Regions from separate parts of the Franconibacter daqui genome, predicted to be linked through region 1. Evidence: predicted binding sites of a transcription regulator. Region 1 holds the regulator's gene; the other holds the start of a gene.
What was found. Region 1 encodes sigma-54, which starts transcription at its own class of promoters, with help from an activator protein. Its sites were predicted from a motif close to GTTGGCACANNTTTCGCTNT; they were not measured.
Positions count from the first base shown of each region.

Region 1 (3,404 bases):
CCCTGGGTCAATACGGGCGGCAAGCGCCCCTCTTATCGAGCTTTGCAGCCCGTTATTCGCTCTCATCGCCGCCTTCGGTGATGATTTGATAAAGCTCTTCATCGCTTTGCGCCGCGCGCAGACGACGACAGATCGTTTTATCCGCCAGCCGCCTTGCCACGAGCGAGAGCGTATGCAAATGCGTTTTGGTCTGATCGGCCGGCACCAGCAGGGCGAAGAGCAGATCGACCGGCTGATTGTCGATAGCGTCAAAAGCAATAGGCGTTTCCAGTTGTACGAATACGCCTACGGCGCGCAGGGTATCTTCTTCAAGCTTACCATGCGGAATGGCGATGCCGTTGCCGATGCCGGTACTGCCCATTCGCTCGCGCGTGAGAATGGCTTCAAACACCACCTGCGGCGGCAGACTAAGCTGCTTCGCGGCCAGTTCACTGATGATTTCCAGCGCGCGTTTTTTACTCTGGCAATGCACCCCGCTTCGGGTACATTCCTGGTTCAGGACATTGCTCAGTTGCAGAGCGGAATCATTATTCATCATAAGTTCACCTAAGCATTCTCTGTGCTAACGGCCCGCTATTCGGTGAATAACGAGCCGTTAATACATCAGCTAAACGCCCGGACAATCAGTGTTGTTTCAGTTTATCTTTATGTTTAGTAAGTTGCCGCGCCAGTTTATCAATTAAACCGTCGATGGCGGCGTACATATCCTGACCTTCCGCACTGGCATGAAGCTCGCCGCCGTTAACGTGCAACGTGGCGTCCGAGATGTGAGTGACTTTCTCCACTTTCAGCACTATGTAAACCTGGTTAATCCTTTCGAAGTACTGCTCCAGCTTAGCGAACTTCGTGTTCACAAATTCACGAAGGGAATCAGTGATTTCGACGTTATGTCCAGTAATGTTGAGCTGCATAGTGTCTTCCTTATCGGTTGAGTCAAACCAGCTGCTTGCGCTGATTAGACGGCGGAATAGATAAAGACTCTCGATACTTCGCCACAGTACGGCGGGCCACCATGATGCCCTGATCGGACAGCATGGATGTCAGCTTACTGTCGCTCAGCGGCTTCGCGGGATTTTCCGCGGCTATTAATTTCTTCACCAGCGCGCGGATGGCGGTGGATGAGGCTTCGCCGCCGCCCTCCGTATTCACATGGCTGGAGAAGAAATACTTCAGTTCAAAAATGCCTCGCGGGCTGTGCAGATATTTTTGCGTTGTGACGCGGGAGATAGTTGATTCGTGCATCTCTACCGCCTGGGCGATGTCCGCCAACACCATCGGCTTCATGTACTCTTCGCCCTTGTCAAAAAAAGCCTGCTGTTGCTCGACGATACAGCGGCTTACGCGAAGCAGCGTATCGTTGCGGCTCTCCAGGCTTTTAATCAGCCATTTCGCTTCCTGCAAATTGCTTCGAATAAACTGGCTGTCGGACTCATTGCGCGCGGTAGTGCACATCGCGGCGTATTGTTGGTTAATTTTAAGACGCGGAATGCTGTCGGCATTAAGCTCTACCGTCCAGCGACCGTTATGCTTACGCACCAGCACATCCGGTATGACATATTCCGGCTCGCCGGTCTGAATCGACTGGCCGGGACGCGGATCGAGCGACTGTATCAGCGCGACCGCCTCTTTCAGCACCTCTTCTTTCAGCCGGGTGACCCGCATCAGGCTGCGGAAGTCGTGGTTCGCCAGCAAATCAAGATGGTTACTGATGATAAGACGAGCCTCTTCAATCCATGGCGTCTCTCTGGAAAACTGCGAAAGCTGCACCAGCAGACAGTCGCGCAGATCGCGCGCCGCCACACCGACAGGGTCAAAGCGCTGCACCCGCTTTAATACCGCCTCCACTTCGTCGAGGCTTATCTCCTCATCGCCCATGCCTTCCAGGATATCTTCCAGCGCGACGGTGAGATAACCGGTTTCATCGACGGCGTCGACAATCGACGTGGCGATGGCACGGTCGGTATCGGAGAAGGGAGTCAGCTCAACCTGCCACATCAGGTAATCCTGCAGCGACTGGGTGGTTTCACCCTGATAAACAGGCAGCTCGTCATCCTGATAATCCACGCCGTTGCCGGAGGGGGTGCCTGCCGTATAGATCTCGTCCCAGCTGGCGTCGAGCGGTAACTCTTCCGGCATCTCTTTTTGTTCGAGCGCTTCGGCGGTATCCAGCCCTTCGCTGCTTTGCGCTTCCTGAGTGGCTATCTCATCATGAAATTCGGTTTGCTCAAGCAGTGGGTTATTTTCCAGCGCTTGCTGAAGTTCTTGCTGCAGTTCCAGCGTCGACAACTGCAACAGGCGGATGGCCTGTTGCAACTGGGGCGTCATGGCAAGTTGTTGGCTAAGCCTAAGTTGCAAACCTTGCTTCATATTCAGAGCAAATTTCCTCAGGTGATAAGTATTAGTATACCTGTCCTGGCAGGGCGCGACGCCGGAATACGATGGCGCGGGCTCGCTGTCCGTTGCTCTACCCTATCAGAGTCTGAACTCTTCCCCAAGATAGACGCGCTTAACTTGCTCGTCTTGCAGGATCTCATCGGGCGTGCCGTGGGCGATAAGGTGCCCCTGGCTGACGATATAAGCGCGTTCACAAACGGCCAGCGTTTCACGGACGTTGTGGTCGGTGATGAGAACGCCCAGGCCGCTGTCGCGCAGGTGTTCAATGATGCGCTTGATGTCGATAACGGAAATAGGGTCTACCCCGGCGAAAGGTTCGTCGAGCAGGATGAATTTCGGGTTGGCGGCCAGCGCGCGGGCGATCTCCACACGGCGACGTTCACCGCCGGAAAGCGCCTGGCCGAGGCTGTTGCGCAGATGATCGATATGAAACTCTTCCATCAGCTCTTTCGCGCGATCTTCGCGCTGCTCGCTGCTCAGATCGTCGCGGATCTGCAGTACCGCCATCAGGTTGTCGTATACGCTCAGACGGCGAAAGATAGAGGCTTCCTGCGGCAGATAACCAATACCGCGACGGGCGCGGGCGTGCAGCGGCAGCAGGCTGATATCTTCTTCATCAATAATGATATTGCCGGCATCGCGCGGCACAATGCCGACGACCATGTAGAACGTGGTGGTTTTACCGGCGCCGTTCGGCCCGAGCAGGCCGACGATTTCGCCCGATTTCACCGTCAGGCTGACATCTTCAACGACGCGTCGGCCTTTGTATGCTTTAGCGAGGTTTTTCGCGATTAATGTTGCCATAAGAAGTTAGTTGCTCTTTTTCTGCGCTGGCGCCTGGGAGTTGTTTTTATCCTGCAGCTGCGACGGCACCAGCACCGTGGTCACGCGCTTGCCCTTATCGCTGAAGGCCTGCATTTTCTGCTCTTTCACCAGATAAGTGATTTTGTCGCCCTGGATATTGCTGTCGAGCTGTTCCAGATAGGCTTTACCGGTCAGCACGACAAAAT
Region 1 is NZ_BMKJ01000002.1:81,788-85,191, forward strand. Features, by position in the region: gene ptsN (PTS IIA-like nitrogen regulatory protein PtsN) at 53-538, opposite strand; gene hpf (ribosome hibernation promoting factor) at 624-911, opposite strand; gene rpoN (RNA polymerase factor sigma-54) at 934-2,367, opposite strand; gene lptB (LPS export ABC transporter ATP-binding protein) at 2,473-3,198, opposite strand; gene lptA (lipopolysaccharide ABC transporter substrate-binding protein LptA) at 3,205-3,404, opposite strand, start outside.

Region 2 (3,404 bases), on a different contig from region 1:
GCTCAACAGCTCCGGCAGTGGAGTGCCATAAAGCTTGCGAGAACTTTGCGCCAGCAGCTGTTGCGCCGCCGGGTTCGCGTAATGCACCGCGAGTTCGTCATCAACCAGCAAAATACTGTTGATGAGTGAATTGAGGATCTGCCCAGCATCGGGCAGCGTGCCTGTTGCCATTCAGCAGTCTCCCAGGTTGCACCAATTTAGTGCAGTATAACGTTTTGCGACATAAAATCGCCTGAAAACAGCGCCAGCATGGAGAAAAAAGCCCATCCGAAGATGGGCTGAAAGTTTCCACGGCAACAAAAAATGACTTCGGATTAAACGCTGTAATACAGTTCGAACTCTACCGGGTGCGGTGTCATGCGCACGCGGTCGTTCTCTTCGATACGCAGCGCGATGTACGCATCGATAGCATCGTCGGTGAACACGCCGCCTGCGGTCAGGAACTCGCGGTCCTGATCCAGCGCCTGCAGGGCTTCTTCCAGAGAACCGGCAACCTGCGGGATCTCTTTCGCTTCTTCCGGCGGCAGATCGTAGAGGTTTTTGTCCATTGCTTCGCCCGGGTGGATTTTGTTCTTAATACCATCCAGACCGGCCATCAGCAGCGCTGCAAAGCACAGGTACGGGTTAGCCGCCGGGTCCGGGAAGCGAACTTCGATACGACGCGCTTTCGGAGACGCCACCACCGGGATACGGATAGAAGCGGAGCGGTTACGCGCGGAGTAAGCCAGCATAACCGGCGCTTCGTAACCCGGAACCAGACGCTTATAAGAGTTGGTGGTCGGGTTGGACAGGGCGTTGATCGCTTTAGCGTGTTTGATTACGCCGCCGATGTAATAAAGCGCCTGTTCAGACAGACCCGCATATTTGTCGCCAGAGAACAGGTTGGTGCCATTCTTGGACAGAGACATGTGGCAGTGCATACCGGAGCCGTTGTCGCCGAACATCGGTTTCGGCATGAAGGTCGCGGTTTTGCCGAAGCGGTGAGCCACGTTGTGCACGACATATTTGTAGATCTGAATTTCGTCCGCTTTTTTGGTCATGGTGTTGAAGCGGGTTGCCACTTCGTTCTGGCCAGCAGTTGCGACTTCGTGGTGGTGAGCTTCAACGACGAGGCCCATCTCTTCCATGGTCAGACACATCACGGAACGGATGTCCTGAGAAGAGTCGACTGGCGGAACCGGGAAGTAACCGCCTTTTACGCCCGGACGGTGACCTTTGTTGCCACCTTCGTATTTGGTGGAGGAGTTCCACGCGCCTTCGATATCGTCGATAGCCACGTGAGAACCAGAAATTGAGCTGCCGAAGCGAATATCGTCAAACAGGAAGAATTCCGGTTCCGGCCCGAACAGCACGGTGTCCGCGATGCCAGTAGAGCGCAGGTATTCTTCAGCGCGTTTCGCGATGGAGCGCGGGTCGCGGTCATAGCCTTGCAGGGTGCCCGGTTCCAGGATGTCGCAACGAATGATAAGGGTAGGCTCTTCATAGAACGGGTCAATGACAGCGGTGGAAGCGTCCGGCATCAGCACCATGTCGGATTCGTTAATGCCTTTCCAGCCACCGATGGAAGAGCCATCAAACATTTTGCCTTCTTCAAAGAATTCGGCGTTTACCTGGTGAGCAGGGATAGTGACGTGCTGTTCTTTACCTTTGGTATCGGTGAAGCGCAGATCGACAAACTTCACCTCATGCTCGTTCAGCATCGTCAAAACGTGTTCAGCGGACATACTTAACTCTCCCGGATTTGTCATTGTCGTCGTGGTAACGAGGTCTTCAAACACTGCTTAAAAAGGCATTGGCGCCATGAATAGAATAAAGCGAAAAGTGTGCCAACTTTTAAAATGCCTGCAAAAGGCGCTATGATGCGCACCATAGTGCAAAAGGGATGCACCATTGTGGATAAATTGCACCAATATAGTGCTTGTGTGTAAAAATAAAGCACTGTGTTGGTGCAATTTGCGTTATGTCTCCCTTTTATCGCTCCGTGAAAGCGATCACAAAGCCCGGCAGCTAAACTTGTTTGGGAAGGAAGTCTGTGATCCTGTTTAGTCCTTCGATTAATACGTGTACAATAACGCGCTATTTCTAATGCCTGAGGCAAAGTTGTGATCGAAAATCTGCGTAACATCGCCATCATTGCGCACGTTGACCACGGTAAAACTACCCTGGTTGACAAACTGCTCCAGCAATCCGGTACGTTCGACGAGCGTACTGAAGCACAAGAGCGTGTGATGGACTCCAACGATTTGGAGAAAGAGCGTGGGATTACCATCCTCGCGAAAAACACTGCCATCAAATGGAATGATTACCGTATCAACATCGTTGATACCCCAGGGCACGCCGACTTCGGGGGTGAAGTAGAGCGTGTCATGTCCATGGTTGACTCCGTGCTGCTGGTGGTTGACGCATTTGACGGCCCAATGCCGCAAACGCGCTTCGTGACCAAGAAAGCATTTGCCCATGGCCTGAAGCCTATCGTCGTTATCAACAAAGTCGACCGTCCAGGCGCGCGTCCTGACTGGGTTGTCGATCAGGTCTTCGACCTGTTTGTAAACCTGGACGCTACCGACGAGCAGCTGGACTTCCCTATCGTTTACGCTTCCGCGCTGAACGGCATCGCAGGTATGGACCATGAAAACATGGCTGACGACATGACCCCGCTGTACCAGGCGATTGTCGACCATGTTCCGGCGCCGGACGTGGACCTTGACGGCCCGCTGCAGATGCAGATCTCCCAGCTTGATTACAACAACTATCTGGGCGTTATCGGCATCGGTCGCATCAAGCGCGGTAAAGTGAAGCCGAACCAGCAAGTCACCGTTATCGACAGCGAAGGTAAAACTCGCAACGGTAAAGTGGGCAAAGTGCTGGGTCACCTGGGTCTGGAGCGTATCGATACCGATCTCGCGGAAGCGGGCGATATCATCGCGATTACCGGCCTTGGCGAACTGAACATCTCCGACACCATCTGCGATCCGCAGAATGTTGAAGCGCTGCCGGCCCTGTCTGTCGACGAGCCGACCGTGACCATGTTCTTCAACGTCAACACCTCGCCGTTCTGTGGTAAAGAAGGTAAATACGTTACCTCTCGCCAGATCCTGGACCGCCTGAACAAAGAGCTGGTGCACAACGTTGCGCTGCGCGTTGAAGAGACCGAAGACGCTGATGCGTTCCGCGTTTCTGGCCGCGGTGAACTGCACCTTTCCGTGCTTATCGAAAACATGCGTCGTGAAGGTTTCGAACTGGCGGTTTCCCGTCCGAAAGTTATCTTCCGCGAAATCGACGGCCGTAAACAAGAGCCGTTCGAAAACGTAACGCTGGATGTTGAAGAGCAGCATCAGGGTTCTGTCATGCAGGCTCTGGGCGAGCGTAAAGGCGATCTGAAAAACATGAACCCGGATGGCAAA
Region 2 is NZ_BMKJ01000004.1:13,635-17,038, forward strand. Features, by position in the region: gene glnL (nitrogen regulation protein NR(II)) at 1-171, opposite strand, end outside; gene glnA (glutamate--ammonia ligase) at 315-1,724, opposite strand; gene typA (ribosome-dependent GTPase TypA) at 2,103-3,404, shown strand, end outside.
Region 2: the regulator sigma-54 is predicted to act here: its motif matches at 1,812-1,831, upstream of glnA (glutamate--ammonia ligase).